One region of the Mesorhizobium sp. M2A.F.Ca.ET.067.02.1.1 genome, then DNA from elsewhere that is predicted to be linked to it. Evidence: predicted binding sites of a transcription regulator. Region 1 holds the regulator's gene; each other region holds the start of a gene.
What was found. The regulator PhoB, encoded in region 1, activates phosphate uptake and scavenging genes when phosphate is short. The targets are predictions, from matches to a motif close to TGTCATNNANCTGTCAT.

Region 1 (13,791 bases):
GCACCGACCGATGTCGGTGACGCCGACATGCGCGCGCTGGCCGCAAAGGCCCGACAGGCGGACGGCCCCGAACGGGAAGCCTATCGTCGGGCCGGCGAGGCGCTGGGCTTCGGTCTTGGCAGCCTGTTCGCCCTCATCGACCCGGCGCCGGTCGCCATGGTCGGCGTCAGCGCGGCCGCCTTCGACCTGATCGAGCCGGCGCTGAGGGAGGCGATCGCCCAGACCGCCGGCGGCCAGCACTCGAGCTCGATCTCCTTCGACACCGAGCCGAACGAGCTGCCGCTGATCCGCGAAGGCTGCGCCACCCGCGCGCTGACCTTCGTCGACCAGGAGATTTTCGCGCCGGGTGTCCAGGCAAGAGCGGGCAAGCACGTCGCATAAGCCGCAAGCTCAAGCGCCGGGATATGCTGAGATTCCGGTCAGGCCGAGTCGAAAATGGTGGATTCCGAGAACCGGAGCGGAGCGTACTTTTTGGTACGTGAGTACCGGAAGCGCAGGAAGCCGCCATTCGCAGGCCGGCCTCACCTGAATATCAGCATATCCCTAGTCTTCCCGGATTGCATAACCCGCCCCGCGGATGGTGCGGATGACGTCGGGCATGCGGCCGTTGTTGACGGCCTTGCGCAGGCGGCCGACATGCACGTCCACGGTGCGCTCGTCGATATAGATCGTCTCGCCCCAGACATTGTCGAGCAGCTGGCTGCGCGAGAACACGCGGCCGGGATGCCGCATCATGAATTCGAGCAGGCGGAACTCGGTCGGGCCGAGCCTGATCTCGCTCTTCTTGCGATAGACGCGGTGCGATTCGCGGTCGAGCACGATGTCGCCGACCTTGAGCACGCTGGACAGCACCTCGGGCTTGGCGCGGCGCAGCAGCGCCTTGACGCGCGCCATGAACTCCGGCGTCGAGAACGGCTTGACCAGATAGTCGTCGGCGCCGGTGGACAAACCTCGAACCCGATCGCTTTCTTCACCGCGCGCGGTCAGCATGATGATCGGCAGCCGCTCGGTCTCGGGCCGCATCCTGAGACGCCGGCAGAGCTCGATGCCGGAGACCGCCGGCACCATCCAGTCGAGCACGAGCAGGTCGGGAACATTTTCCTGAAGGCGGATTTCGGCCTCGTCGCCGCGGGTCACCACTTCCACCTGGTAACCCTCGGATTCGAGGTTGTAGCGGAGCAGCACCCCCAGCGGCTCCTCGTCCTCCACCACCATGATGCGTGGCGCGATCATCGGGGTAACCTTTTCCGTCAGGCGGCCGGCGCCGACATTGCCGTCTCGTCCTGCTTGGGACGGTTGGCGGGCAATTGCGTGCCGGTCAGCACATAATAGGCGTTCTCGGCGATGTTGGTCACATGGTCACCGATGCGCTCGAGGTTCTTGGCGCAGAACAGAAGATGCGTGCAAGCGGTGATGTTGCGTGGATCTTCCATCATGTAGGTCAACAGCTCGCGGAAGACGGAGGTGTATTTGACGTCGATGCGTTCGTCGTCGTTGCGAAGCTTGGCCAGCGCCGTGGCATCACCCACCGTATATTCCTGAATCACGCCCTGGACCTGGATCAGCACCAGTTGCGCCATGGAATCGATCGAATGCGTGAGGTCGCGCGGGGCAGTGCTGACGCCGACTGACCCGACGCGCTTGGCGATGTTCTTGGCGAGATCGCCGATGCGTTCGAGGTCGCCCGCCATGCGTATCGAGCCGACCACGTGGCGAAGATCGTCCGCCATCGGCTGGCGCTTGGCGATCAGCGTGATGGCGCGGTCGTCAAGCTCGCGCTGACGCGCGTCCATGATGGCATCGTCGGAGACGACGCGCTGCGCCAGCGCATTGTCGCTTTCGAGCAGGGCCCTGGTCGAGCCGCCGACCATGGAGCCGGCGAGATCGCCCATGTCGTTGATGAGCCGGCTGATCTGCCTCAGATCCTCGTCGAACGAGGCGACGGTATGTTCGGCCATGAGGTTGTCCTCGTATGAGCTCAGCCGAAGCGGCCGGTGATGTAGTCCTGGGTGCGCTTCTCGCGGGGCGAGGTGAATATCTTCTCGGTCCGGTCGAATTCCACCAGCTCGCCCAGATACATGAACGCCGTCTGCCGCGACACGCGCGCCGCCTGCTGCATGTTGTGGGTGACGATGACGATCGTGTAGTCGGCCTGCAATTCGTCGATCAGCTCCTCGATCTTGGCGGTCGAGAGCGGATCGAGCGCCGAGGCCGGTTCGTCGAGCAGGATGACCTCCGGCTTCACCGCGACGGTGCGGGCGATGCAAAGGCGCTGCTGCTGGCCGCCCGAGAGGCTCTGGCCGCTGGCGTTGAGCTTGTCCTTGACCTCGTTCCACAGCGCCGCGCGCTTCAGCGCCGACTCGACGCGGCTGTCCATCTCGGCCTTGCTGATCTTCTCATAGAGCCTGACGCCGAAGGCGATGTTCTCGTAGATCGACATCGGGAACGGCGTCGGCTTCTGGAACACCATGCCGATCTTGGTCCTGAGCAGGTTGAGGTCCTGCGAGCGATCGAGGATGTTCTTGCCGTCGAGCAGCACCTGGCCCTCGGCGCTCTGCTTCGGATAAAGCTCGTAGATGCGGTTCAAGACGCGCAGCAGCGTCGACTTCCCGCAGCCCGACGGCCCGATGAAGGCGGTCACGCTGCGCTCGGGCAGCGACAGGTTGATGTCCTTCAGCGCCTTCGACTGGCCATAGTAGAAGTTGAGGTTCTTGACCTCGATCTTGGCCTTCTCGACGGTCGTGTCGGCTACGTTCAGGTCGGTGGACAACATCGGTTTCATCTGTCCTCTCTGCGTCCGGTTAGGCTGCGGGCGATGATGCTCAGCCCGAGAACCGTCAAGGTGATTATGAGTGCGCCCGTCCAGGCCAGCTGCTGCCATTCCTCGTAAGGGCTGAGAGCGAACTGGAAGATGGTCACCGGCAGGCTGGCCATCGGGGCATTGAGATTGCTCGACCAGAACTGGTTGTTGAGCGCGGTGAAGAGCAGCGGCGCCGTCTCGCCGGAGATGCGGGCGATCGCCAGCAATATGCCGGTCACGATGCCGGACAGCGCCGCGCGGTAGGCGACGGAGCGGATCACCACCCAGCGCGGCGCGCCGATGGCGGTGCCTGCCTCGCGCAGCGCGTTGGGCACGAGGTTCAGCATGTCCTCGGTGGTGCGCACCACGACGGGGATCACCAGGATGGACAGCGCGACGGCGCCGGCGATGGCCGAGAAGTGCCCCATCGGCCGCACCATCAGCTCATAGACGAACAGGCCGACGATGATCGAAGGGGCCGACAACAGGATGTCGTTGATGAAGCGCACCACCGTGGTCAGCTTCGAGAAGCGGCCGTACTCGGCCATGTAGGTGCCGGCCAGCACGCCGATCGGCGTGCCGACGACGATGCCGATGATCGTCATCACGATGCTGCCGTAGATGGCGTTGAGCAGGCCGCCGGCATCGCCGGGCGGTGGCGTCATTTCCGTGAACACGGCAAGGTTCACCCCCGAAAGGCCCTTGTAGAGCAGAGCGCCAAGGATCAGCGCCAGCCAGGCCAGCCCGATGCCGGCGGCTATGACGCACAGCGCCATCATCACGGCATTCTTGCGCTTGCGGCTCTGGTGAAGCGATTGGGCAGTCGCCATCGGTCAGGCTCCCGTGCGGCTATCGATGCGCAGCAGCATGTAGCGTGCGAGCGCCAGGATGATGAAGGTTATGATGAACAGGATCAGGCCGAGAGCCACCAGCGAGGAGGTGTAGATCGCGCCATCGGCCTCGGTGAACTCGTTGGCGATCGTCGCCGAGATCGTCGTGCCCGGCGCGAACAGCGAGGCGCTGATGCGATGCGCGTTGCCGATGACGAAGGTGACGGCCATCGTCTCGCCGAGCGCGCGGCCGAGGCCGAGCATGACGCCGCCCATGATGCCGACGCGGGTGTAGGGAATGGTCACGCGCCGCGTCACCTCCCAGGTCGTGCAGCCGATGCCGTATGCCGATTCCTTCAACACCGCCGGCACCGTGTCGAACACGTCCTTGGTGATCGAGGTGATGAAGGGCAGCACCATGATGGCCAGGATCAGCGAGGAGGTCAGCAGGCCGATGCCGTAGGGCGGGCCGGCAAACAGGCTGTTGAGGCCGGGGACGCCTTTGAAGAGCCAGATGATGAAGGGCTGGATCGTCGTCTGCAGGAACGGCGCGAAGACGAACAGGCCCCAGATGCCGTAGATGATCGAGGGGATGCCGGCCAGAAGCTCGACGGCGATGCCGATAGGGCGCCGCAGCGGACGCGGGCAGAGCTCGGTCAGGAAGACGCCGATGCCGATGCCGATCGGCACGGCGATGATGATGGCGATGGCCGAGGTGACGATGGTGCCGTAGATGGGCGCCAGCGCGCCGAAATTCTCGGTGACCGGGTTCCAGGATTCGGTCGAAAGGAAGGATATGCCGAATTTCGACAGCGCTTCCCACGATCCGGCGATCAGCGAGATGGCGACCCCGCCGAGCAGAACCAGCACGAGGATGGCGGAAGCGCGCGTGGCCGCCCGGAAGACCATGTCGGTGAAGGCAAAGCGGCGCACTGTCGCTTCCCTGGTCCGCATGGCGGACGATGTCGCGGCTTCGGAAACGGCACTCATCTAGCCCCTCGCATTTCGAAAGAGACGGGAGGGCGCCGGAAGCGCCCTCCCTTGTTCGTCAGAATTACATGCCGGAATAGAGCGGCTTGCCATTCGCGTCGACGATGTCCTTGCCCCACATTTCCTCGACGCTCTTCACGACCGCGTCGGGCATCGGAACATAGTCCAGGCTGGCGGCCAGCTCGTCGCCCTTGGCGTAGGACCAGGCGAAGAACTTGAGCGCCTCGCCGGTGGCGGCGGCATCGTCGGGCTTCTTGTAGACGAGGATCCAGGTGGCGGACGTCATCGGCCAGGTTTCGGCGCCGGCCTGGTTGGCCAGGATGACGCCGTAGCCCGGCTGCGAGTTCCAGTCGGCATTGGCAGCGGCGGCCGAGAAGGCGGCGGCGGTCGGCTCGACCTTCTTGCCGTCCTTGTTGATCAGGTCGGTGTAGGTCAGCTTGTTCTGCTTGGCATAGGCATATTCGACATAGCCGATCGCGCCGCCGGTCTGCGAGACGTTGTTGGCGACGCCCTCATTGCCCTTGGCGCCGATGCCCACCGGCCACTCGAGCGCGGTGTTGACGCCGACTTTCGACTTCCAGTCGGCGCTGACGTCGGCCAGATAGTAGCTGAAGTTGAAGGTGGTGCCCGAGCCGTCCGAACGGTGCACGACCGCGATCGCCTGGTCGGGCAGCTTAACGTCCGGGTTGAGCTTCTTGATCGCTTCGTCGTTCCAGTTGGTGATCTTGCCGGAGAAGATGTCGGCCAGCGTCGGGCCGTCGAGCACCAGCTCGCCCGGCTTGACGCCTTCGAGGTTGACGACCGGAACGATGCCGCCCATCACCATCGGGAACTGCGCGAGCCCGGTGGAGTTGAGATCCTCGCCCTTCAGCGGCGCGTCGGAAGCGCCGAAGGTCACCGTCTTGGCCTTGATCTGCTTGATGCCGCCGCCGGAGCCGATCGACTGGTAGTTGAGACCGATGCCGGTCTCCTTCTTGTAGGCGTCGGCCCACTTCGCATAGATCGGATAGGGGAAGGTGGCGCCGGCGCCGGAGATATCGGCTGCCATCGCGGCGGAGATGCTAAGGGTTGATGCCGCAGCCATTGCAATCGCAACGGCCGCAGAGCGGATGAAATGTCTCATGTGGCCTGCTCCTGTTCGGAAGATGGTCTTTCGGCACCCGTTCTATCGGCGCCCGGTGAGCGCAATAGACTTCGATTATTACAGTCGCATGACAGTTTCGTGTCAGCCCGGTAACGCCTGAACGGGGATGCTCGGAAGGGCTTCCGGCGGTCTCTGCGGGCCGGCCGGAGTTTGCCGCGGGAATCAGCGACTTGTCTGACTTTTGAATCAAAAATTATCCCGGCGGCCGGATCGCGGCCGCCGGGAAATAAAATCCGGACGAGAGCGCGTTGCCTGCATGCCAGAGCGGATCATGGCGTGGCCATCGCCGAAAACAGGTCCGTTGGGGTAGAGTCGACGCTGTTTCTTGTTGGCGGTCGCTGCTCCCGCCCGTAACCGAAGAGCGGAATCAATGCTACGATTGTCAGAGCTTGGCGTTGGCTTTGATATGGTGCGATCGCACCATACGCATACGTCAACGCCTTGCGCCCGCCTGCCGGCTAAATTCGCTTTAACCCGCGCTGCGCCGGGTCTCGATATCCGAACCCAGCCAGCGCTCGAGCTTTTCGAGCAGCGCCCGCGGGCTGATCGGCTTCGGCAGGTAATCGTCCATGCCGGCCTCGAGGCAGCGTTCGCGGTCGCCCTTCAGCGCATGCGCCGTGACGCCCACGATCGGCACATGCGTGCCCATGTCCTGCTCGAGCTTGCGAATGGCGCCTGTTGCTTCCAGCCCGTTCATTTCCGGCATCGACACGTCCATCAGGATCATGCGCGGATTGAGCTTGCCGAAAGCATCGAGCGCCGTGCGGCCGTTGCCGACGATCTCGAAGCGGTAGCCGGTCTCGCCAAGGATCTGGGTGAACACCATCTGGTTCACCTCATTGTCCTCGGCGACGAGGATGTCGAGCCCGCGCTCGGCTTCGGCCGGTCGTTGGCGCGCTCGCACGGGCGGCGGCTGCAGCATGGCGCGGTCCGACGTCGCCGTCTGCGCCGGCGCGGCTTGCGATAGGCTGCCGCCAACGGCGGGTTGCGCCGCGGCGCTGCTGTGGCGATGACGCTGGATGGTCGCGACCAGCGTTTCCAGAAGGACGGAGGAGCGCGCCGGCTTGATAAGCTGCGCATCGATGCCGAGGTCGCGATACGCAGTGTTGGCAAGTGACTGGTCGACCGAGGTCAGCATGATGATGGGCGTATGCGCCAGGCCCGCCGTGTTGCGCACGATGCGCGCCATCTCGGCGCCGGTCATGCCCGGCATCTGGTAGTCGAGCACGACGCAGTCGACCGGCACGCCATAGGCAGCGGCTGCAATCAGCACCTTAAGCCCTTCGGCGCCGCTTTCGGCAGCGCAGGCATCGAACGTCCACGACGCCATCTGCTCGCTCAGGATCGAGCGGTTGACCGCGTTGTCGTCGACGATGAGCACGCGCGCGCCGGTGACGTCGACCGGTGTGATGCGCTGCCCGCCCTGCTCGGCCCGGGGCAGCGTGACCGTGAACCAGAAGGTCGAGCCCTTGCCCTCGGCGCTGTCGACGCCGATCTCGCCGCCCATCATCGAGACCAGCCGCGAGGTGATGGCGAGGCCGAGGCCGGTGCCTTCGTGCCGCCTGGTCGAGGAGGTATCGACCTGGCTGAACTTCTCGAACACCAGCTTCATCTTGTCCTCGGGAATGCCGATGCCGGTATCCGTCACGGAAATGGTGAGCTTCGTTCCCGCGGGAACCCGCTCGCCCGTCACATCGACCAACACATGGCCCTCGTCGGTGAACTTCACCGCGTTGCCGAGCAGGTTGGTGACGATCTGCCTGACGCGGCCGACATCGCCGACGAACTGGCCGTCGAGCCCCGGCTGGACGCGCACGATGAGCTCGAGGTCCTTCTCCTTGGCGCGCGTCGAGACCAGCGTCGCCACATCCTCGATCGCCTCGGCAAGATTGAATGGCGCCGGGTCGAGCACCAGCTGGCCGGCGTCGATCTTGGAGAAGTCGAGGATGTCGTTGATGATGGTGAGCAGCGCGTTGCCGGATTTGACGATGATGTCGGTGAACGTCTTCTGCTTCGGATCGAGGTCCGACTTTGCCAAAAGCTCTGCCATTCCAAGGACCCCGTTCATCGGCGTGCGGATCTCGTGGCTCATATTGGCGAGGAATTCCGACTTGGCCCGGTCGGCGAGCACGGCGCGCCGCTGTGCTTCGCTGAGCTCGGCCTCGCGCTGCTTGAGCTCGGTGATGTCGGTGGTGGAGCCGATGAGATAGAGCGAGCCGTCGGAGGCGATCATCGCGCCCTTGCGCGCGAACTGGTGCCTGACGCTGCCGTCCGGCAGCACCACCGTCTCTTCGATCTCCTGAGTTTCGCCGGTGCGCAGCACGGCAAGGTCGCCGGCGACGAAGGCTTCGCCGTCGGCGCCGAATATCTCGACGTCGGTCTTGCCGATCGCCTCTTCCTTGCTGAAGCCGGTGAGATCGCACCAGCCCTTGTTGACATAGAATTGCCTGAGGTCCGAACGCTTGGCGTAGATCGACACCGGCACATTGTCGATCAGGCTGCGGAACACCTCGTTCTCGCTCATGCTCTGCCGAAGCGCCTGCTCGCGCGCCTTGACGTCGGTGATGTCGGTGCTGGAACCGACCAGATGCACCGACCCGTCAATGGCCACCAGCCGGCTCTTGCGCGTCATCAGCTGCCGCACGGTGCCGTCGCGATGGGTGACAGCCTCCTCGACCTCGCGCCCCGCGCCAGTTGCCACGACTTCGGTATCGTCATTGCTGAAGCCGTCCGCCTCTTCCGACGCGAAAAGCTCGCGATCCGTCTTGCCGAGCACCTCGTCCTTGGCGAATCCGGTCAGCGCGCACCAGGCCTTGTTGACGAATTCCATGCTGAGATCGTCGGCCTTGATGAAGGCCGCCACCGGCAGCTCATCCATCACGTGCCGGTAGAGGTCGATCTGGCGCATGGAGTCGCGCAGCGCCTTTTCGCGGACCCTGATGTCGGTGATATCGACACGCACGCCGATGAACGTCCCGTCATCGGTGCGCATGTCATAGACCTGGTACCAGCGCCCGTCGGCGTTGAGGCGCTCGTAGGCGGAATTTGGCAAACGGTACCGCCTGAGCATGGCGTCGAGCCAGCGCTCGGTGTCGACGCCGTACAGACCGTCGATTTCAGTGTCGCCGCTCGAGCGGAAATAGCCGACCGAATGGCCGAGAGACAATGCCTCGCGGAATGTGCGGCCCGGCTGCCAGGCCGGCTTCAGCGCCGGCAGCGTGTCCTGCAGCTTGCGGTTGGCGAAGACGAAGCGGTCGTCGCGGTCGTAGATGATGACGCCCGCCGGCAGCGACTCCAGGACGGTGGTGAGGTTCCTGCGCGCGTCCTCGGCCTCGGTCTCGCGCTGCTTCATGTCGGTGATGTCGACATAGGAGATCAGCCGCTTGCCGCCCGGAAGCGGCGCCAGCGAGGCGATCAGCGTACGGCCGTCGCTGCGCGGCAAATGCCTGGAGCCTGCGGCGCCGGCCCGGATTTCGGATTCCCGCTCGGCCACATGGCTTTGCCAGTTCCGCTCCTCGCCGCCGAACGGATCGGCGGCACGAGTGGCTTCCATTAGGTCGCGAAAAGAGATGCCGGCTGGAGCGCGCCGCGGATCGACCTCCCAGAAGTCGTAGAAGGCCCGGTTGATCACCTCGACCTGCAATTCGGCATCGACAACGATGACGCCGATCGGCATCGAATCGACCATCAGGCTGAGATTGCTGAACGTCTCGGCCGTCCTGGCATTGGCTCTTTCGATCTCGGCGTCTCGGCGCTTGACCTCGGTGACATCATAGTAGGTCAACAGGCGCTTGCCGCCGGACAACGCCGTCACCGAGAATATCATCGTGCGGCCGTCGGCATGGACGAACTCGCGCGGCGCGACGGAACCGGCACGAATTTCCGCGATTCGGCTGGCAAGGTAGCGCTGCCACTCCTGTTCGTCGATCTCGCCATAGATGCCGTTGCGGCGATTGAGATCCATGAGGCGGCTGAATGGCGCGCCGATGGTCACCACCCCGTCGGGGATCCTGGAAAACTCCCGGTAGGCTTTGTTGATGATCAGCGTGTCGAGCCGGGCGTCCAGAAGCACGACGCCCATGCGCATGGCGTCCATCGTTCGTTCGAGATCGGCAAGATGCTGCTCGCCGCCCTCGTCGGCGGGCGTGTCGTCGTCATGCGCAACCGTTGCGTCGAGGGGGTCGCGCATGCCGCCAGTCCCACTCGTCTTGTCCACGTCCGCCATGCTGTTGCCACCCCAACCGAACCCCCCTTCGCGGTTCGTCGCGGAAATGTGCCTGACAAGCATTAACGATCCGCTAACCATAATGGATCGCAACCACCTGCCGTTCGATGCCGTTGAGAAAACCAGCATCATGGCACCGGTTGCGGTAATCCGACTGTTGGCGATTGAGGCGACGACACACTATAAAGCACCTGAGGTGTTGCTAATGTTCAATCGAATCGCCGCTTTCGTCCTGTGCCCGGCGCTGCTTGCAGCGGGCGCCTGCACGCGAAGCGACGACGGCACGGTGATCGTTCCAAGCCGGATGGATGTCAGGCGTGTCTGGGACGAGGCGCCGCCGGGAACGACCGCCTCGCGGCAGATCGTGTCGGATGTGTTTCCGCCGCCGCCGAGCGCGCCGGCAAGCCTGCCGGCGAGCCCGACCGTCCGGCGCCATTCCAGGCCCGCTTCGACGAAACCGTCCTTCGGGCGGGATCTGCCCGACCCGACATCCGGCGAGCAGAGCCCCCTCACCTGCAGGAATGTCGGCGAAGACGGCAAGCGCTATCGCGTCATCTGCGAATAACCTTCAATCCGTGGGCCCAGTGCCGGCCGGACAGCGTCGAACAACAGCCGGCGTAAAAAACCGAGCCGCCGTCGCGATCACCGATTGCTGGTGAAACCTTTGACCGGTGGTGGACGTTTCCCGGCACTAAAGCATGTCTCCCGAAAGTGGGAACCGGTTTCGGGATAAAGACATGCGTAAAATAGAGACCCAAAGCGCATGAGCGAATCGGAAGGATCGCGACGCGCTTTGGTGATCCGCGCTGCACCCAGGAGACTGAAGATGTCCATTCACTTCACCGTCTCTGGCCTGACCAGGAACCTGATCCATTCGCTTGGGTTGGATCATGAGCAGGCGCCGAGGCCCCTTACCCCGGAGCAGAACCTTCTGCTGGATTGTTATCTGGCCGGGCAGATCCCGGACTCGGCCTGGAGCGACTATGTCTTCGAGATGCCGGAGTTGGAAAAACATGCCCAACTCAGGCGCGCCAGGTCAGGCGCGGGCGGCCTGACCTGAAACGGTGAGCCTGCCGCTCATTTCTTCGGTGAGTTGAACTGCAGCGTGAAGACGTTGCCGGGAATGCCTTGCGCCAGCGCCGGCGAAAGGCTGAGCGGCAGGCAGTCATTCAGCGCCTTTATCGCCGCATCGACATAGGCCTTGCGCGCCTTGTCGTCGCCGCCGACATGGATGGCGGTTGTGTTAGGCGGCCCGATCAGCGTGCCGTCGCGCTTGAAGCTGAAGCTGAGCGTGACCGAGGAATTGTCGGAGTTGGCCGGCGGCGTCCAGCAGGCGAGCAGGGCGGCGCCGACCTCGTTCATGCCGTTGAGCGGTGCGGTGGCGGCCGCTGGAAAGGGCACAACCGACAGCGCCCCCGACATCATCAGAAATCTTGCCGTGTTCGTCGCAGGTCCTCGTCGCCGTCGCTCTGCCCCGGACGGTATCGTACGATCCGTGACGAGGATGACAATAGGCTTTCAGTCCACCCGTCGGGGTGCAATCATACTGTCGTGATTTCGGCGATGGCAGCGAAAAAGCAAAAGGCCGGCACTGAGCCGACCTTTCCCTTGCCTCGTCATGGCGCCAGTACATCCGTGGTCGCAGCGAGGTCTCAACCCAGTAGACAGGTCTTAGGTAAACGAAACCTTAACGCCGGGGACCGCTACGCCCTGGCCTGCGATTTCACATGCGCGATGTAGCCGCGCACGTCGCCGGCCGGCTCGGCATAAGCCTTGCCGAGCTTCTTCTCCAGGGCCGCCATGTACTCCTTCGCCCATTTGGGCAGCGCATAGTCGACGACCGCCAGGAATTCGAGCGTTGCCCCCAGCCTTATGTCGGCGATCGAGGGGTTGTTGCCGCCGATGAACGGTTTGCCGTTGCGGAAGAAAGAGTGAAACACCTCGAGCGGCTCGGCGATCGCGGCCATCGCCGCCTTCTGCGCTTCCGATTTTTTGTCGGGATGGGCGTCGCTGTGGCCGACCTCGCCGGCATATTGCGGGAAGCCGAGCGCCGGATAGGTGGCGCGCGCGACATAGGGATAAAGCGTTCCGATCAGATAGAACATGGCGCTGTCGATCATTGCCCGCTTGGCCGGCGCCTTCGGATAGAACTTCTCCAGCCCGTGCTTGTTGGCGAGATACTGCATGATGGCGCAGCTTTCCCACAGCACCCCGCGCGGCAGGCCCTTGTCCTCGATCATCGGCGTCAGATGCGCCGGATTGCGCGCCAGGAACTCAGGCGAGCGCGTATGGCCCCAGGCATCGGTCTCGGCGGGATCGAGCCCTGCCGCGCGCACGAACACCCTGACCGTCAGGTTGTTGACGCTCGGCCTCAGCATGCTGAGTTTTATGCCGGGCTTCTTGGCCGGTTTGGCCTTGGCTTTAGGTGCGGCTTTTGCCGTCGCTTTAGGCGCGGACTTAGTTGTCGCCTTGGGCGCGGCCTTTGCCGTCGCAGCTTTTGCCGCCGCCTTCGCGGTCGGCTTTGCCGCGGCCTTGGCCGCGGGTTTCTTCACGCTCTTCGCTGCAGCCTTTGCCATCTGTTCCTCCCCTTATGGCTTGCTCAATATGGATTCTTCGCCGTCCGCTCGTCCGACAGGGTTTCGCGCGACCGCTCGACCAGCGCCTGAATGGCGTCGGCCAGATGGAGTTCGGCGATATTGTAGTCGCCGCGTGCCACGCGGATCTTGTGCGCCTCCATCAGCACGTCTGCATGGGTGAAGCCGGCCGGCGGCTCGAAACGGTAGGAAGCAAGCTCGATCAGCAGCCCCAGCGGGTCCTCGAAATAGATCGAATCCATGAAACCGCGGTCCTTGACGCCGCTGTGCTTGATGCCGCGCTCGTCGAGTCGCGCAACCGCCTGCAGGAAGGTGACCCGCGACACCGCGAAGGCGATGTGATGGACGCAACCGATATCGGTCGGCGTCCGCCGCTTGACCGGGATGCGGCTCTCGTCAGTGAAGACCGTGATCAGGCGACCGTCGCCCGGATCGAAATAGAGATGGCTCTCGCTCGCCTTGTCGAGATTGGGCTGCTCGAAGATGAAGGGCATGCCGAGCACCCCTTCCCAGAAGTCGATCGAGGTCTGGCGTCCGGCGCCGACCAGCGTGATGTGATGAACGCCTTGCGACTGCAGCTTCCGCATTGGTTCCTCCCCGCGTTCCGCTCGCCTCTTCCGCCGGGCAAGTTCGAAACGTATCCCCTGGTGCCTTCCGCCAGGAAGCATGATGCAATGCTAATTCAATCCGCGACACCACGCCAGATGGGACATGTGCCGCTAGATCTGAACCTGGACCGAGAGACCTTGTATGACTGGGGAATAAACCCCTATTCCCGCCGTGACAGTTGCGCCTCGCGAGGCAAGGCTCCTCGAAACGCGTACATCATTCGAGGCCGGCGGTCCGCAGCCCCTCGATATAGGCGGCGCGATCCTGTTCCCTGACCATCGGGTAATATTTCTCCACCCATTGGACCGACAGCGTTGGATGGAGTCGCTTCGCCTCTGAAAGGGCATGCGTCGCCTCATCGAGATCCCCTGCCATTCCTGCCGCGGCGGCCAGCGTACGCCACGCAGCGCCAAAATGTGGCCGAAGCTGCACTGCTCGGTGCTCGAAACTCGCTGCGTCGACGTATCGTTGGGCAACGAAGTGACACATCCCGGTCACGGTCAATACTCCCGGCTGCTGCGTGGAATCGCGCGGACTAAGTCGCTCGGCGATCGCGAGATGGTGCAGGCCGTCCTCCGGCATTCCTCCAAAGCCGTACG
Region 2 (11,841 bases), on a different contig from region 1:
TTCCGCAAGGGCGACATCAGCGAGAAGGAGGTGCTGGACATGATGGCCGGCGGCCGCGAGATCCGCGAATTGCAGCAGGAGCTGGAGCGCTTCACCAAGCCGGGATCCGGCGCGGAAGCGGTCACCTCCTGAAAGACTGAAAAGAGAGAAAAATGATCGACGCCGCATTGTTCGGCGCCGGGCTGATCGGCTCGGTGCATGCGAAAAATCTTGCCCGCCATCCGGATGTGCGCCTGCGCACCATCGTGGACCCGCGCCGCGACGCGGCCGAGCGGATCGCGGCCGGCACAGGCGCCGAGATCGCCGATACCGCGACGGTGATGAACGACCCGTCGATCAAGGCTGTGGTGATCGCGTCGGCCACCCGCACGCATGCCGAGCTGATCATCGAAGCCGCCGCCAAGGGCAAGGCGATCTTCTGCGAGAAGCCGATCGACCTCGACATCGCCAGCACGGACCAGTGCCTGGCTGCCGTGGAGAAGGCCGGCGTGCCGCTGCAGATCGGTTTCAACCGGCGCTTCGATCCGTCCTTCGCCGCTGTCAAGAAAAGGATCGACGCCGGCGAGATTGGCGCGGTCGAGCAGGTGATCATCACCAGCCGCGACCCTGAGCCGGAAACCGAGGAAGCGCTGGCCGGCGGCGGCGGCGTGTTCCGCGAGATGACCATCCATGATTTCGACATGGCGCGCTTTCTGCTCGGCGAGGAGCCGGTGGAGCTCTTCGCCACCGGCTCCTCGCTGGTCGAGTCCTACTACGCCAGGCTCGGCGACTACGACACGGCGATGTTCATCCTGCGCACGGCGTCCGGCCGGCAGTGCCACATCAACAACAGCGTGCGCGCCGTCTATGGCTACGACCAGCGCATCGAGGTGCATGGCGCGAAGGGCATGCTGCAGGCCGGCAACCGCACGCCGACCTCGGTCAGCCTCAGCGGCGAGAGCGGGATCGCGGCCGACCGGCCGCTCTATTTCTTCGTCGAGCGCTATGCCGAATCCTACGAGGCCGAGCTCGACCATTTCATCCAGTCGGTCGCCGCGGGCCGGACGCCGGCGGTCGGCGCGGCGGACGGACGCAAGGCGATGATCCTATGCGAAGCCGCCCTTGCCTCGGCGAAATCCGGCCGATTCGAGCCTGTCCGGTTCTGACGCGTTTGCCTGGCCTACCTCACATCGACCCAGCGCTGCTCCTGGAAGGAGCGCGCCATGGCATGCACGGAGCGCTCGATCTCCAGCCCCTCGTCGAAGTCGATGATGCGGGCCGGCCTGCCGGCGATGCGCATCAAAAGCTCGCGGCATTCGATCATCTTGAGGTCGTTGAAGCCGAGGCCGTGGCCGGGCGCGGGCAGGAAAGAATCATAGGGCTTGTGATGCGGCGCGACCAGGATGGTGCGATAGCCCTGCTCGGTCGGCCGGTCGGCGGTGAGATAGAGCTGGAATTCGTTCATCCGCTCCTGGTCATAGAGGATCGAACCCTTGGAGCCGAAGATCTGGATGGCGATGCGGCCCTTGCGGCCCCAGGCCGAGCGGTTGACCAGCAGCGTGCCGGCGACACCGTTTTCGAGATGCATGAGCACGCTGGCGATGTCATAGGTCTCGACCGCGCGGCGGGCGCCCGAAGCGGTCTTGCGGTCGGCATAGGGTTTGGCCATGTCGCACATGACGCGCGAAACGCGGCCGAACAGCACCTTGATCAGCGACAGCGGATGGACGGCGAAATCGTCGAGCGCGCCGTAACCGGACGAAGCCTCGTGCTTCCAGAAGAACAGCGCTTCCGGGTCGGCCATGAAGTCCTCGTCCATCTCGATGCGCAGGAGGTTGACGTCGCCGATTATCTTCTCCTCGAGCAGCGCGCCGATATGGCGGATGGCGGGGTTCTGGATGTAGTTGTAGCCGAGCCCGGCGACCTTGCCGGATTTCCTGGCCGCGGCCGCCATGGTCTCGGCCTCGGTGAAACTCGGCGCCATCGGCTTCTCGCACCACAGATGCTTGCCGGCTTCGAGGATGGCAATTGCCATCTCGGGATGGAACTGGTTGGGCGTGGTCAGCGAGACGACATCGACCTCCGGATCGTTGACCACGGCGCGCCAGTCGCCGGAACCCTTGGCGAAGCCGAACTCGCTGGCCTTGCGCCGGGCCAGCTCGTCATTCACCTCGCCCAGATGCACCAGCTTGGGCTTCTCGACATCGGGAAAGACGGTGCCCACCGCGTTCCAGGCGATGGCGTGGCACTTGCCCATGAAGCCCGTGCCGATGAGGCCCACTCCGACCATGTCGATTGTCTCCGAGATGAAGGAAATACTGGTGTGGACTGATTAGTCCATTTTGCCTTCGAATGGAACATCCAAATCATTTTTTATGGTGTTCTTGCGCGAACTCGCTATGATGAGGCAGGAGAGGGACAACCATTATGGGCGCGGACGGAGCGACGATGGACGAACGGGTGCCTCGCGATTTCGAAACGCTGCGCGCGACGATCCTGGACAGGCGCGCGAGCCTGCCCAAGCGCATCGCGCAGATCGCCGCCTATGCGCTCGACAACCCCGACGATATCGCCTTCGGCACGGCGGCGAGCATCGCCGCCTCGGCCGGCGTCCAGCCCTCGACGCTGATCCGTTTTGCCCAGCAGCTCGGCTTCGACGGCTTCACCAGCCTGCAGCAGGTTTTCCGCGAGCGGCTGCGCGAGCGCAACTCCTCCTATGACGAAAGGCTGGCGGCGCTGCGTGCCAAGGCGGAGGAAGGCGCCGGCCACCGGGCAATCTTCGACGGCTTCGTCGCCGCCGCCAGCACCTCACTCAGCGACATTTCGCGTGCGTTGAACGACGCGCATTTCGAAGAGGCGATCGCACTCCTGGCGAAAGCCGAGACCATCTATGTGCTGGCCAAGCGCCGCTCCTATCCGGTCGCCTCCTACATCGCCTATGCGCTCGGCAAGCTCAAGATCCGCAACCAGCTGGTGGAATCGGCCGCCGGGCTGAACGCCGAGATGATCGGCTTCGCCACGCCGCGCGACGCCGTCATCGCCATCAGCTTCTCGCCTTACGCCCCCGCGACCATCGAGGAGACGCGCGCGATCGCGGAACAGGGCGTGCCGATCGTGGCCATCACCGACTCGTCCTTCTCGCCGCTGGCGCAGTTCGCCAAGGTCTGGTTCGAGGTCGCCGAGGCCGATTTCGGCGGCTTCCGCTCGATCTCGGCGACGATGGCTTTAGCGATGGCGCTGACAGTCGCCGTCGGCGAAAAGCGCCGCGAAACCGGGCGCCGGCGCAAGGGCTGAGCCTCGCGGAGGCGCGCTTTTCGGCTCGGGAACACTCATTCCATATTGACTAAGGATTGGAATTAATATTTCATATTGGCAACATCGCGCCGTCGCCGGCGCGTGCTGTCCAAAACGACGCTGCTCTGCATAACAAGGCCGATGGGAGGTTCGAATGGGCGAAGCCGTGGAAGGGAAATACCCGCCGCTCGACGTCATCACCATCGGCCGCGCATCGGTCGATCTCTATGGCCAGCAGATCGGCTCGCGGCTGGAGGACATCACCTCCTTCGCCAAGTCGGTCGGCGGCTGCCCGGCCAACATTTCCGTCGGCACGGCAAGGCTCGGCCTGCGCTCGGCGCTGCTGACGCGCGTCGGCGACGAGCAGATGGGCCGCTTCATCCGCGAGCAGCTCCGGCGCGAGGGCGTCTCCGTCGATGGCCTGAAGACCGACAAGGAGCGGCTGACGGCGCTGGTGCTGCTCTCGGTCGAGAGCGAAGGCGTCTCGCCGATGATTTTCTACCGCTCCGACTGCGCCGACATGGCGCTGGCCGAAGAGGATATCGACGAGGCCTTCATCGCCTCGGCGCGCTCAGTGGTCGTCACCGGCACGCATTTTTCGCGGCCGAATTCCGATGCCGCGCAGCGCAAGGCGATCCGGCTGATGAAGGCCCGAGGCGGCAAGGTAGTCTTCGACATCGACTATCGCCCGAACCTCTGGGGCCTTGCCGGCCATGCCGAAGGTTTCGAGCGTTATGTCAAATCCGACCGTGTCTCAGCGCAGCTGAAGACGGTGCTTCCGGACTGCGATCTCATTGTCGGCACCGAGGAGGAGATCATGATCGCTTCCGGAGCCGACGACTGTCTGAGCGCGCTGAAGACGATCCGTGCGCTTTCCTCGGCCACCATCGTGCTGAAGCGCGGCGCCAAGGGCTGCATCGTCTATGACGGCCCGATCAGCGACGACCTCGAGGACGGCATCGTCGGCAAGGGTTTCCCGATCGAGATCTACAATGTGCTGGGCGCCGGCGACGCCTTCATGTCCGGCTTCCTGCGCGGCTGGCTGGGCGGCGAAAGCTTTGCCACCGCAGCCACCTGGGCCAATGCCTGCGGCGCCTTTGCGGTGTCGCGCCTGCTCTGCGCGCCGGAATATCCGACCTTCGAGGAGCTGCAGTTCTTCCTGAAGAACGGCAGCAAGCACCTGGCGCTGCGCAAGGACGAGGCGATCAACCATATCCATTGGGCGACGACGCGCAGGCGCGACATTCCCTCGCTGATGGCTTTGGCCTGCGACCATCGCGTGCAGCTGGAGGATGTCGCGGCCAGGGTCGGCGCCGACGTTTCGCGTATCCCCGATTTCAAGGTCCTGACCGTCAAGGCGGCGGCAAAAGTCGTAGCCGGTCGCGACGGGTACGGCATGCTGATCGACGAGAAATACGGCCGCGACGCCATGTTCGAATTCGCCCGCCATTCCTTCTCCTGGCTCGGACGTCCGGTCGAGTTGCCGGGATCGCGGCCGCTGCGCTTCGAATTCTCGCAGGATATCGGCTCGCAGCTCACCGAATGGCCGGTCGACCATTGCATCAAATGCCTGTGCTTCTACCACCCGGACGACCCGGAAGCGCTGAAAGTCGAGCAGCAGCAGAAGCTGCGCGCTTTGTTCGAGGCGGCGCGGAAAGTCGGCCGCGAACTGCTGGTCGAGATCATCGCCGGCAAGCATGGCAAGCTCGACGACACCACCATTCCGCGTGCGCTGGAGGAACTCTATGCGCTGGGCATCAAGCCCGACTGGTGGAAGCTCGAGCCGCAAGCTTCCGCAGGCGCCTGGGCGAAGATCGAACAGGTGATCGTCAGGAACGACCCATGGTGCCGCGGCGTCGTGCTGCTCGGTCTCGAAGCGCCGCAGGACGAGCTGGTCGCAGCCTTCGCCGCGACGGCCAATGCGCCGATCGTCAAGGGATTCGCGGTCGGTCGCACCATCTTCATCAACGCCGCCGAACAATGGCTGGCCGGCCGGATGTCGGATGACGAGGCCATCGCCGACATGGCGTCCCGCTTCGAACAGTTGACCGAAGCGTGGCTTGCCGCGCGCGGCCGTAAAGCAGCATAAGAAAACGGCGTCAACGAAAGCCGGAGGAAACGACAATGACGAAGACCGTTCGCCTGACGATGGCGCAGGCGCTGACCCGCTTTCTCAGCCGCCAAATGACCGAGATCGACGGCAAGACGGTGCCGATCTTCGGCGGCGTGTGGGCAATCTTCGGCCATGGCAATGTCGCCGGCATCGGCGAGGCGCTCTACCAGGTCCGCGACGAGCTGCCGACCTTCCGCGCCCATAACGAGCAGGCGATGGCGCATGCGGCGATCGCCTATGGCAAGGCGAATTTCCGCCGCCGCTTCATGGCCGCGACCTCTTCGATCGGCCCCGGCGCGCTGAACATGGTGACCGCGGCGGCGCTGGCGCATGTGAACCGGCTGCCCGTCCTGTTCCTGCCCGGCGATGTGTTCGCCAACCGTCTGCCCGACCCGGTGCTGCAGCAGGCGGAGGATTTCTCCGACGGCACCGCGAGCGTCAACGACTGCTTCCGGCCCGTGTCGCGCTATTTCGATCGCATCACGCGGCCGGAGCAGATCATCCCGGCGCTCAACCGCGCGATGCAGGTGCTGACCGATCCCGCCGAATGCGGCCCGGTGACGCTGTCGCTCTGCCAGGACGTGCAGGCCGAGGCCTATGATTATCCCGAAAGCCTGTTCGCCGAGCGCGTCTGGGCGCCGCGCAGGCTGCGCCCGGACCGCAATGAATTGGCGGCGGCCGTCGCAGCGCTGAAAGGAGCGAAGAAGCCGCTGGTGATCGCCGGCGGCGGCGTGCTCTATTCGCAGGCTTCCGGTGAACTGGTGAAGCTGGTGCAGGGCGCGGGCATTCCGGTCTGCGAAACGCAGGGCGGCAAGTCTTCGCTGCCCGACGATCATCCGCTCAACATGGCGGCGGTCGGCGTGACCGGCACATCGGCCGCCAACCGTCTGGCCGAGGAGGCCGATGTCGTGCTCGCCGTCGGCACCAGGCTGCAGGATTTCACCACCGGCTCCTGGGCGTTGTTCAAGAATGCCGGCCGGACCATCATTGGCCTCAATACCCAGGTTTTCGATGCCGGCAAGCATTGGGCGCTGCCGCTGGTTTGCGACGCCGCCGAGGGCCTGGCAGAACTCGGCGCGGCGCTGAATGGCTGGAAGGCCCCTAGCGCCTGGACCGACAATGCGCTGAAGGGCAAGATGGAGTGGCAGGCCGCCGCCGCCAAGGTGACGGCTTCGACCAACGCCGCCTACCCTTCCGATGCGCAGGTGATCGGCGCCGTGCAGCGCGCCATGGGCTCGGGCGTGACGCTGCTGAATGCGTCCGGCGGCCTGCCGGGAGAACTGCACAAACTCTGGCAGGCGGGCGCTCCCGGCTCGTATCATGGGGAATACGGCTTCTCGACCATGGGCTATGAGATTGCCGGGGGGCTCGGCGCCAAGATGGCGAAACCCGATCAGGAGGTCGTCGTCATGGTCGGCGACGGCTCCTATCTGATGATGAATTCCGAGATCGCCACCTCGGTGATGCTTGGCCTGAAGCTCACCATCGTGCTGCTTGACAACCGCGGCTATGGCTGCATCAACCGGCTGCAGATGGCGACCGGCGGCGCCAACTTCAACAATCTCTTGAAGGACGCGCGCCACGAAGTGCTGCCCGAGGTCGATTTCGCCGCGCATGCGGCAAGCATGGGCGCCATCGCCGAGAAGGCGGCGTCGATCGCCGAGCTGGAGACGGCGTTGGCCAAGGCGAAGAAGAACGACAGGACGACGGTTCTGGTCATAGACACCGATCCGCTGATCTCGACCGACGCCGGCGGCCACTGGTGGGACGTCGCCGTGCCGGAAGTCTCGGCGCGACGCGAAGTGAACGCCGCGCGCAAAGTCTACGAAGAAAAGCGTCAGATGCAGAAGATCGGAGATTGAAGCTGACAGCGCAGATCCCCTACCTCCCCCTTGTGGGGAGGTCGGACCGAAGGTCCGGGTGGGGTCGGCGCTGCCCCCTCCCCGCTGCTTCGCGGCGACCCTCCCCACAAAGGCTGATGGTAGGAACGAACCGACATTTGGAGTGACGACTTGAAAGCCAAACTGGGCATGTCTCCCATCGCATGGTGGAACGACGATCTCGTGGAACTGAGCGACGACGTGTCGCTGGAGGAGTGCCTGCGCCAGTCGCGCTCGGCCGGCTTCACCGGCATGGAAAAGGGCCGCCGTTTTCCCGATGATCCTTCGGTGATGCTGCCGATCCTGAAAGCTGCCGACGTCACCCTTTGCGGCGGCTGGTTCTCCGGCACGCTGGTCAACGAGGACCTGGCGAAGAACAAGGACCGCATCCAGCCTATGATCGACCTATTCAAGGCGGTCGACGCGCCCTGCATCGTTTATGGCGAGGTCGGCCGTTCGATCCAGGGCGACCGCTCAAAGCCTTTGGCCACCAAGCCGAAACTTTCGGACGACGAGATGAAGGCCTATGGCCGGCGCGTCACCGAATTCGGCGAATGGTGCGCGGAGCAGGGCATGCCGCTTTCCTACCACCATCACATGGCCGCTGTGGTCGAGACCGAGCCGGAGCTCGATGCCTTCATGCGCAACTCCGGCGAAGGCATCCCGCTTTTGCTCGACGCCGGCCATCTCGCCTTTGCCGGCGGCGATGTGCTGCGCGCCATCGACAACCATCACAAGCGCATCAACCATGTCCATGTGAAGGATGTGCGCATGGGTGTGATCGAGGGGCTCGACCGCTCCAAACAGTCCTTCCTCGATGCCGTGGCGCTCGGCGCCTTCACCGTGCCGGGCGACGGCTCGCTCGATTTCGGCGCCATTGTGCAGCGTTTCGCAGATTATGGCTATGAAGGCTGGTTCGTCGTGGAAGCCGAACAGGATCCTAAGAAGAACCCGCCGCTCAAGATGGCCCAGGTCGGCCACAAGGAGCTGATGCGAGTGATGACAGCCGCCGGCTACACGGTGGAGACGCAAGGGTTTCCGGCCTGAACGGTGGATTAGACAGGGCATCCGATCTATCTGATGCGCTTTGGGCAAATCCTGGATTGGCGCGATGAAAGACTATGAGCACCCCTTTTTCAGGCCGCTGTGGCGGCGCATCGCCGTCGTCGTGGTCTGCCTGATCTGGTCGGCGATCGAGTTCGCCTCCGGTACGCCGTTCTGGGGCGTCATCGCGCTCGGCTTCGCCGGCTATGCGGTGTGGCAGTTTTTCTATCTCTACAAGCCGGTTGAGGAGGCGAAGCCTCCGGCCGAGCCGAAGGAATAATCCAAAGGAGCCCCGCATGTCGAAACTCATCGTCAAGGCCGACAGGGGCCACGGCCATGTCGCGCATGTCACGCCGCAAAGCGCCGGCTGGACCTATGTCGGGTTCGACCTGCATCGGCTGAAGGCGGGCGAGACGGCGTCCGGCAAGACGGGCGACCGCGAGGTTTGCCTGGTCTTCGTCACCGGCAAGGGCAAGGCGACCGCCGGCGGCAAGGATCTCGGCCTGCTCGGCGAGCGCATGTCGCCTTTCGAAGGCAAGCCGTGGTCGGTCTATGTGCCGCAAGGCACCGAATGGTCGGTGACCGCCGACACCGAGCTGGAACTCGCCGTCTGCTCGGCGCCGGGCCTCGGCGGCGGCCTGCCGGCGCGCGTCATCGGGCCGGACGATCTCGGCCAGGAGGTACGTGGCAAGGGCACCAACACGCGCTACGTCACCAATATCCTGCCCGAGGGCAAGCCGGCGGATTCGCTGCTGGTGGTCGAGGTCATCACGCCCGGCGGCCACACGTCCAGCTACCCGCCGCACAAGCACGACCAGGACAATCTGCCGGCCGAGTCCTACCTGGAAGAGACCTACTATCACCGCCTCAACCCGCCGCAGGGTTTTGCCTTCCAGCGCGTCTACACCGACGCCGACCGCAACGGCGTGCGCGAGCTGGACGAGGCGATGGCGATCGAGGACGGCGATGTCGTGCTGGTGCCGAAGGGCTATCACCCCTGCGCGGCCTGCCACGGCTACGACCTCTATTATCTCAACGTCATGGCCGGACCGAAGCGGACGTGGAAATTCCACAACGCGGCCGAGCACGAATGGCTGATGAAGGCCTGACTGCGCATTGGTCCAGCCGGGAGAAAATCGTCGGCTAACGAGCTTGCGGCTGGACTTGCCTTCGAAAACCCATGAAAGCTTCGTCAATCCGTCATGGAAATCACCTATGGCAGCGGTTCCGGTGCATGTCGCCGCAAACGCCTTGGCGTTTTGGGACCCACGACTTGCCAAGACAATGACTTGAAGCGCGTCGCATGATCCTTCGGGCGCGGCGCGCTTGACGAGGAACGCCAATGCGCTACGCCATCTACTACACACCGGAACAGGACGAGAAGCTGGCGCGCATTGCCGCCAACTGGCTGGGCCGCGACCCATTCGGGGCGGCGACGCGGCCGGTGGAGGCCGTGGGCGATCTGTCTGCCGCGGAAGTCGCCTTCCACACGGCGTCGGCCAGGCGCTACGGGTTCCATGCGACGCTGAAGGCGCCATTCCGGCTGGCGCCGAACGAGACCGAAGCCTCGCTGCGGGCCGCGCTCGACGCTTTCGCCGAGGCGACGCCGCCTGTCGTCATCCCGCGTCTGGTCGTCGGGCAGATCGACGGCTTCTTCGCGCTGGTGCCGGAAACGCGGTTCGCGCCGCTCAACGACTTCGCCGGCGAGGTGGTGCGCGCCTTCGACAGTTTCCGCGCGCCGCTCACCGAGGCCGAGATCGAGCGCCGCAGCCCCGATGCGCTGAAGCCGGACGAGTTCCGCAACCTCTGCCAATGGGGCTATCCTTACGTCTTCGACACATTCCGCTTCCACATGACGCTGTCGGGGCGCGTCGGGCCCGAGGAGAGCCCGCGTCTTCGCGCGGCGATCGACGGCCTGTTCGCCGACGTGCTGCGGCAGCCGGTGCCGGTGGATGCGCTGACCCTGTTCGTCGAAAGCGAGCCCGGCGCCCCGTTCATGGTGCTTTCGCACCACGCGCTTGGCCGTGGCCAGGCCCGCAAGACAGCTTGATTTGATTGCCGACCGCTCGAGATAGGACCGCCTGAGATGACCGCCGAAACCGTTCTCACCAATACCCGCATCGTGCTGCCCGACGAGATCGTCGAGGGCTCGCTTCTGTTGCGCGACGGCCTGATCGCCGCCGTCGAGCCGGGCGCTGCCCGCACCGGCGAGGATATGGGCGGCGACTACATCATCCCGGGCCTCGTCGAGCTGCACACCGATCACCTCGAAGGGCATTACGCGCCACGCCCGAAAGTGCGCTGGAACCCGATCGCCGCCGTGCTTGCCCATGATGCCCAGGTGGCGACCGCCGGCATCACCACCGTGCTCGACGCCCTGCGCGTCGGCATGGACGAGGACGCCGACCTGAAATCCGACGATGTGCGCAAGCTGGCCGATGCGATCGAGGACAGCGTGCGCCAGGATCGGCTCAGGGCCGACCATTTCATCCATTTGCGCTGCGAGGTCTCGGCGCCCGATTGCCTCGAGGCTTTCGCCAATTTCGAGACCGACGACAGGGTGAAGCTCGCCTCGCTGATGGACCATGCGCCCGGACAGCGCCAGTTCGTCAATCTTGAAACCTATGCCTATTACTACCAGCGCAAGCTGAAGCTGACCGACCGCGACTTCCAGAAATTCTGCGAGAAGCGGATGGCGGAATCGGCCCGCAATTCCGGCCCGAACCGGGTCTTCATCTCGGCCGCCTGCCGCGAGCGCGGCATCGTGCTAGCCAGCCATGACGATGCGACCGCCGGCCATGTCGACGAGGCGATCGAGCAGGGCGTGCGCGTCGCCGAGTTCCCGACGACGGAAGAAGCGGCCAAGGCCTCCAAGGCGGCGGGTCTCGGCGTGCTGATGGGTGCGCCGAACGTCATGCGCGGCGCCTCGCATTCCGGCAATGTCTCGGCGCGCACGCTTGCCGCCGACGGCCTGCTCGACATCCTGTCGTCCGACTACATCCCCTTCAGCCTGATCCAGTCGGCCTTCTTCCTCGGCGATGTTGTCGAAGGGATTTCGCTGCCGCAGGCGGTGGCGATGGTCTCGAAGAACCCGGCCGAAGTGGTCGGCCTCGCCGATCGCGGCGTCATCGAGCCGGGCCGCCGGGCCGACCTGGTGCGCGTGCGCGTCGACGACCATGTGCCGGTCGTGCGCACCGTGTGGCGCCAGGGCCGCCGGGTCGCATGATGGCGTCGGCCCTCATCGAGCGCGAGCTGACCGATAGCCTGCCGATCCGCAACGGCGTCTTCGTCGCGGTGGTCGGTCCGAGCGGCGCCGGCAAGGACACGGTGATCGGCTACGCCAAGCAGCGCTTTGCCGGTGAGACGCGGCTGGAATTCGTGCGCCGCGTCATCACCAGGCCGAGCGACACGGCAAGCGAGGACCACGACACGCTGGCGGACGCCGCCTTCGCGGAAGCCGAGGCAGACGGCGCCTTCTCGCTGTGCTGGGACGCGCACGGCCTGCGCTACGGCCTGCCGGCCGATGTCGAC
Region 3 (4,394 bases), on a different contig from region 1:
ACCTTCACCGCATTGGTGAACACGCAGGTCGCCACCATGATGCCGGCGAAGGCGGTGAGATTGACCAGCAGCGTTTCGTCGTAGCGGGCCTTGAGCGCGGCCCAGGTCTCGTCCGGAACGGCATTGGCATCGGCCGCGACCGCCTTGCCGAAGCCGATCAAAAGCGCCTCATCCGCGGTGGGATCGATCGCTTCGGGATCGAGCCCGCCCTCGATCAGCGCCCTGCGGAAGAAGGTGACCGGAATCTCCGCGCGCATCGTCTCGGCAATCGCCTTCGAGGACAGCCAGATGGCGCGGTCGTCTAGCGTGGGCTTGAGAAGATCGCGCAGCGTGAACCATTCGGCGTAGATGCGGTGCGCGGCCGGCGAATGAAGCAGGATGCGCTTCATGTTGGTCATGCGGCCGCGCAGCTTGAGCTCGCGGTCATGCTCGGCGCGGATGTCGTCGGAGGCGGTGGCGTAGTCGATTGCGGAGAGATGCGCCATCGGACTCACCCGAGCGTCGCGTGAAGCGCCGGCGCGCCGCGCAGCGTGTTGGAGACGGTGCAGATGCCCTCGGCGTCCGCCAGGATACGTTCTTTCGTCGCGGCATCGAGATCGCCGGTGATCTCGAGCTTGATGGTGAACGTCTCGACCCGCGAGGGCTCGTCCTTCGCCTTCTCACCGGTGACCTCCGCCCTCACCTCGCCGAGCCTGTCGGCGACGCCGAGGCGGGTCGCGGCGATGCGGGCGCTGAGCACCATGCAGGCGGCCAAGGAGGCATAGAGCAGGTCAAGCGGGCTGAAGCCGGGGGCGCTGACCTGCGTGACGACATCGACCATGCCACCGGTCGGGGTGGTTATCGTCGGCAGGCCGCCCAGCGGCATGACGGCGAGCGCGCCGGCGTTGCGGGTTCTGATCTTGAAGTCAGCCATCGTGTCGTCTCCAGTTTGGAGGCTATTGATAGCGGACGCGAATTGACGAGGACAACAATTGACGAGGACAACCTGCAACGTCAGCGCTGCCCCTCATTGTCCTGCCGGACATTTCTCCCCGTATAGTGACGGGGAGAAAGGGCTTGTCGCGGGCGTCGCGTCCCCGCCTTCTCCCCGTTCACGGGGAGAAGGTGCCCGAAGGCGGATGAGGGGCGGCGCCGGCGCCTGAAAGGCAGCGTGGGCGCCCTATGAAGGCCCCCTCTCCGTCCGCTTCGCGGACACCTCTCCCCGCCTTTGGCGGGGCGAGGAAAACGCTACTTCGTCAGATCCAGCGCCGCCGTCAGATCGCCCATCGGCGGCTGGTCGTTGTTGCGCAGCGCCTTCTCGCGGGCGACGATGCCTTGCAGCACCGGCAGGTCGTAGCGGTTGGTGATGAAGCGCAGGATCGAGGTGGTGTCGTACTGCGTGTGGTCGACCATGCCCATCTTCGCATAGGGCGAGATGATGAAGGCTGGGACGCGGTTGCCCGGGCCCCAGCGGTCGGCCTTGGGCGGCGCGACGTGATCCCAGAAGCCGCCATTCTCGTCATAGGTGACGACCACCAGCATATGCGCCCATTGCGGGCTCTTCTCCAGATGCGAAACGATGTCGGCCAGATGCTGGTCGCCCGAGGTCACGTCGGCATAGCCGGCATGTTCGTTGAGGTTGCCCTGCGGCTTGTAGAATGAGACCTGCGGCAGCTTGCCGTCGTCGATCGCCTTGATGAACTCTTCGCCGCCGAGGCCGCCATCCTTGATGTGCTCGGCGCGCGCAGCAGTGCCCGGCGCATAGGCCGCGAAATAGTTGAAGGGCTGGTGGTGGAACTGGAAGTTCGGCACCGGCGTCGCGTTCTTGCCGTCGAGCGCCGCCTCCCACGCGCCCGAATACCAAGCCCAGGAAACGCCCTTCAGCGACAGGAGATCGCCGATGGTGATCTCGTGCTGCGGCGGCAGGGTGGTCGGCGCAGCCGGATCGGCGAGCGCCTTGTCGCCGCCCTCGGCCGGCTTGTTGGCGCTCGGCTGGTAGGGCGGCTGCATGGTGTTGACGGCATAAAAGTCTGGAGTGATTGCGCCGTCATTGGCGAATTTCGGCACGCCGCCGAGCGCGGAGGCCGGCGAATTGTCGGCCGGCTTCAGCGTCACGCCATCCGGCTCGACGACGGCGATCTGGCCCTTCACCGGGCTGGTGTCGGCATTCGGATAGTAGGGCACGCAGGCGCAGGCGAGCATGAAGTGGTTGAGGAAGGAGCCGCCGAAGGCGCCTTGGAAGAAATTGTCGGCCAGAACGTACTTCTTGGCGATCGCCCACATCGGCAGGTTGGAGCCGTCGTAATGGCCCATCACCAGCGAGCCGGAATCGGCCCAGGCGACGAACTTGTCGTTCTTGCCGCCGTCGATCTGCATCTGCTCCTGGTAGAAGCGGTGCCAGAGGTCATGCGTGACGACGTTGGTGCCCTCGTTGAAGCCGTTCGGATCGTCGATGGCGAATGTCGCATTGGCGAGATGCGCGCTCTGCGCTTCCGTCACCGCCGGCGTGACGCCCTTGCCGGTCAGCCCGCCCCAGGCCGGCGGCAATTCGGAAAGCGGCGTGCCGTCACGGTCGAGCTGGCGCGCCTGGCCGGGCGACACATTCGCCAGGCCGTTGGCACCGGGGAAGCCGCCATAGAGGTTATCGAAGCTGCGGTTCTCAGCGTAGATGACGACGACGGTGTCGATCTTGTCGTAGCCGGGGGGAGCCGCGTGGGCAGGAGCAGCGAGCGATGCCAGCGCCGTGGTGGCGAGGCAAAGGGAGAGAAGGGACCGGATCATTGGGAAATGCCTCGTGGCTTGGGGATGGCTGGAGGACGGCAATGCAGGAACGCAGATGCATCAATGCCCAGCTACTTCGATGCCTTGTCACCTTTGTGACAGTTCCGTCCCCGTCAAACACGGTTTCGTGAGCGGGACGGCCAGTCATCAATCTGTTGCACTTGAACCTTACGTCGCGAACGAAATCGGGCGAAGGAAATCAGGGATGTCGCCGCGCACGATGAGACGGAAAAATCACGCGATCGCCCTGCTGGCAGCTTCGATCGTCGGCGCCAATACCGCGGAGCCATTGGGCGTCCATCCCGGCCCAATGACGCGCGCGCAAGCCTATGCCCGCGCCGACGCGCTGACGGCGCTCGGACGGCAGATGTTCTTCGACCCTTCGCTCTCTGCTTCCGGCAAGCAGGCCTGCTCGTCCTGCCACGATCCCAATCACGCCTTCGGACCGGCCTCGGCCTCGCCGGTCGAGATGGGCGGAGCCAAGCTCGACCAGCCCGGCGTGCGCGCCGTGCCGTCGCTGCGCTATTTGCAGGCAGCGCCAGCCTTCAGCGAGCATTTCTACGACTCTGAGGACGAAGGAGACGAGAGCGTCGACAACGGCCCGACCGGCGGCCTGACCTGGGACGGCCGCGCCGACCACGGCAAGGACCAGGCGAGAATCCCGCTGCTGTCGCCCTTCGAGATGGGCAACAAGGACAAGGCCCAGGTGGCCGCCAGCCTGGGCAAGGCGCCCTATGCCGACGCCTTCAAGGCCGCCTTCGGCGCCGATGTCTTCGACCATCCGCAGGACGCTTTTGATGCCGCGGTGGAAGCGCTCGGCACCTTCGAGCAAAGCAGCGCCGATTTCTATCCCTATTCCAGCCGCTATGACGCCTTCCTCGCCGGCAAGGCGCAGCTCTCGGCGCAGGAATTGCGCGGCCGGATGCTGTTCGAGGACGAGGCGAAGGGCAATTGCGCGAGCTGCCATTTGAGCGAGCCCGCCAATGACGGCGAGCCGCCGCAGTTCACCGACTACGGCCTGATCGCGATTGCCGTGCCGCGCAATCCGGCGATCCCCGCCAATTCCGATCCTGATAATTTCGACCTCGGCCTGTGTGGCCCGCTGCGCACCGACTTCAAGGGCCGCGCCGAGTATTGCGGCCTGTTCGAGACGCCGACGCTGCGCAACGTGGCCTTGCGCAAAAGCTTCTTCCACAATGGCTATTTACACACCCTGCGCGACGCGGTCGCCTTCTATTCCAGCCGCGACAGCGATCCGGCGCGCTGGTACCCGAAGAATGCCGACGGCACGGTCGACAAATTCGACGATCTGCCAAGAGCTTACTGGCCGAACCTCAACACCGACCCGCCGTTCAACGGCAGAAAGCCCGGCGACAAGCCGTCGCTGACCGATGCCGAGATCGACGACATCGTCGCCTTCCTCGGCACGCTGACCGATGCCGACCAGGCGGGGCACTGAGGCTGGGGGCCAGTCAGAAAGGCGCGCCGCAAGATTGATTCAAGGCGGTGCGGGCTCGGTTGCCGCTTCTCATTGCGCGAGCGCGTAGCGGCTCACCACCATGCCGCAGGCATAGGACTTCGAGCCGAGGAGCGTCAGCCTGGCGAACCCGCTTTTGTCGAAGATGCGGCGGCCT

Region 2: EOA28_RS08485 (DUF1045 domain-containing protein) is a predicted target of PhoB. The motif match lies at 9,498-9,514, and genes of this name have one in related genera.
Region 3: EOA28_RS25035 (acid phosphatase) is a predicted target of PhoB. The motif match lies at 2,903-2,919, and genes of this name have one in related genera.

What each region holds. Positions count from the first base shown of each region.
Region 1 is NZ_RZSB01000022.1:9,816-23,606, reverse strand. It holds partial or broken gene EOA28_RS04385 (ROK family protein) at 1-381, shown strand, start outside; gene phoB (phosphate regulon transcriptional regulator PhoB) at 544-1,233, opposite strand; gene phoU (phosphate signaling complex protein PhoU) at 1,251-1,958, opposite strand; gene pstB (phosphate ABC transporter ATP-binding protein PstB) at 1,979-2,782, opposite strand; gene pstA (phosphate ABC transporter permease PstA) at 2,779-3,630, opposite strand; gene pstC (phosphate ABC transporter permease subunit PstC) at 3,634-4,620, opposite strand; gene pstS (phosphate ABC transporter substrate-binding protein PstS) at 4,685-5,743, opposite strand; gene EOA28_RS04350 (PAS-domain containing protein) at 6,234-9,989, opposite strand; gene EOA28_RS04345 (hypothetical protein) at 9,988-10,554, shown strand; gene EOA28_RS04340 (hypothetical protein) at 10,816-11,049, shown strand; gene EOA28_RS04335 (hypothetical protein) at 11,067-11,411, opposite strand; gene EOA28_RS04330 (glutathione S-transferase family protein) at 11,693-12,565, opposite strand; gene EOA28_RS04325 (VOC family protein) at 12,589-13,170, opposite strand; gene EOA28_RS04320 (hypothetical protein) at 13,409-13,791, opposite strand, start outside.
Region 2 is NZ_RZSB01000069.1:625-12,465, reverse strand. It holds gene EOA28_RS08530 (ATP-binding cassette domain-containing protein) at 1-132, shown strand, start outside; gene iolG (inositol 2-dehydrogenase) at 153-1,145, shown strand; gene EOA28_RS08520 (Gfo/Idh/MocA family oxidoreductase) at 1,160-2,269, opposite strand; gene EOA28_RS08515 (MurR/RpiR family transcriptional regulator) at 2,428-3,273, shown strand; gene iolC (5-dehydro-2-deoxygluconokinase) at 3,428-5,362, shown strand; gene iolD (3D-(3,5/4)-trihydroxycyclohexane-1,2-dione acylhydrolase (decyclizing)) at 5,398-7,248, shown strand; gene iolE (myo-inosose-2 dehydratase) at 7,399-8,313, shown strand; gene EOA28_RS08495 (DUF3329 domain-containing protein) at 8,378-8,590, shown strand; gene iolB (5-deoxy-glucuronate isomerase) at 8,607-9,419, shown strand; gene EOA28_RS08485 (DUF1045 domain-containing protein) at 9,653-10,360, shown strand; gene EOA28_RS08480 (alpha-D-ribose 1-methylphosphonate 5-triphosphate diphosphatase) at 10,397-11,536, shown strand; gene phnN (phosphonate metabolism protein/1,5-bisphosphokinase (PRPP-forming) PhnN) at 11,533-11,841, shown strand, end outside.
Region 3 is NZ_RZSB01000461.1:12-4,405, reverse strand. It holds gene EOA28_RS25045 (hypothetical protein) at 1-485, opposite strand, end outside; gene EOA28_RS25040 (OsmC family protein) at 491-913, opposite strand; gene EOA28_RS25035 (acid phosphatase) at 1,228-2,760, opposite strand; gene EOA28_RS25030 (cytochrome-c peroxidase) at 2,966-4,219, shown strand.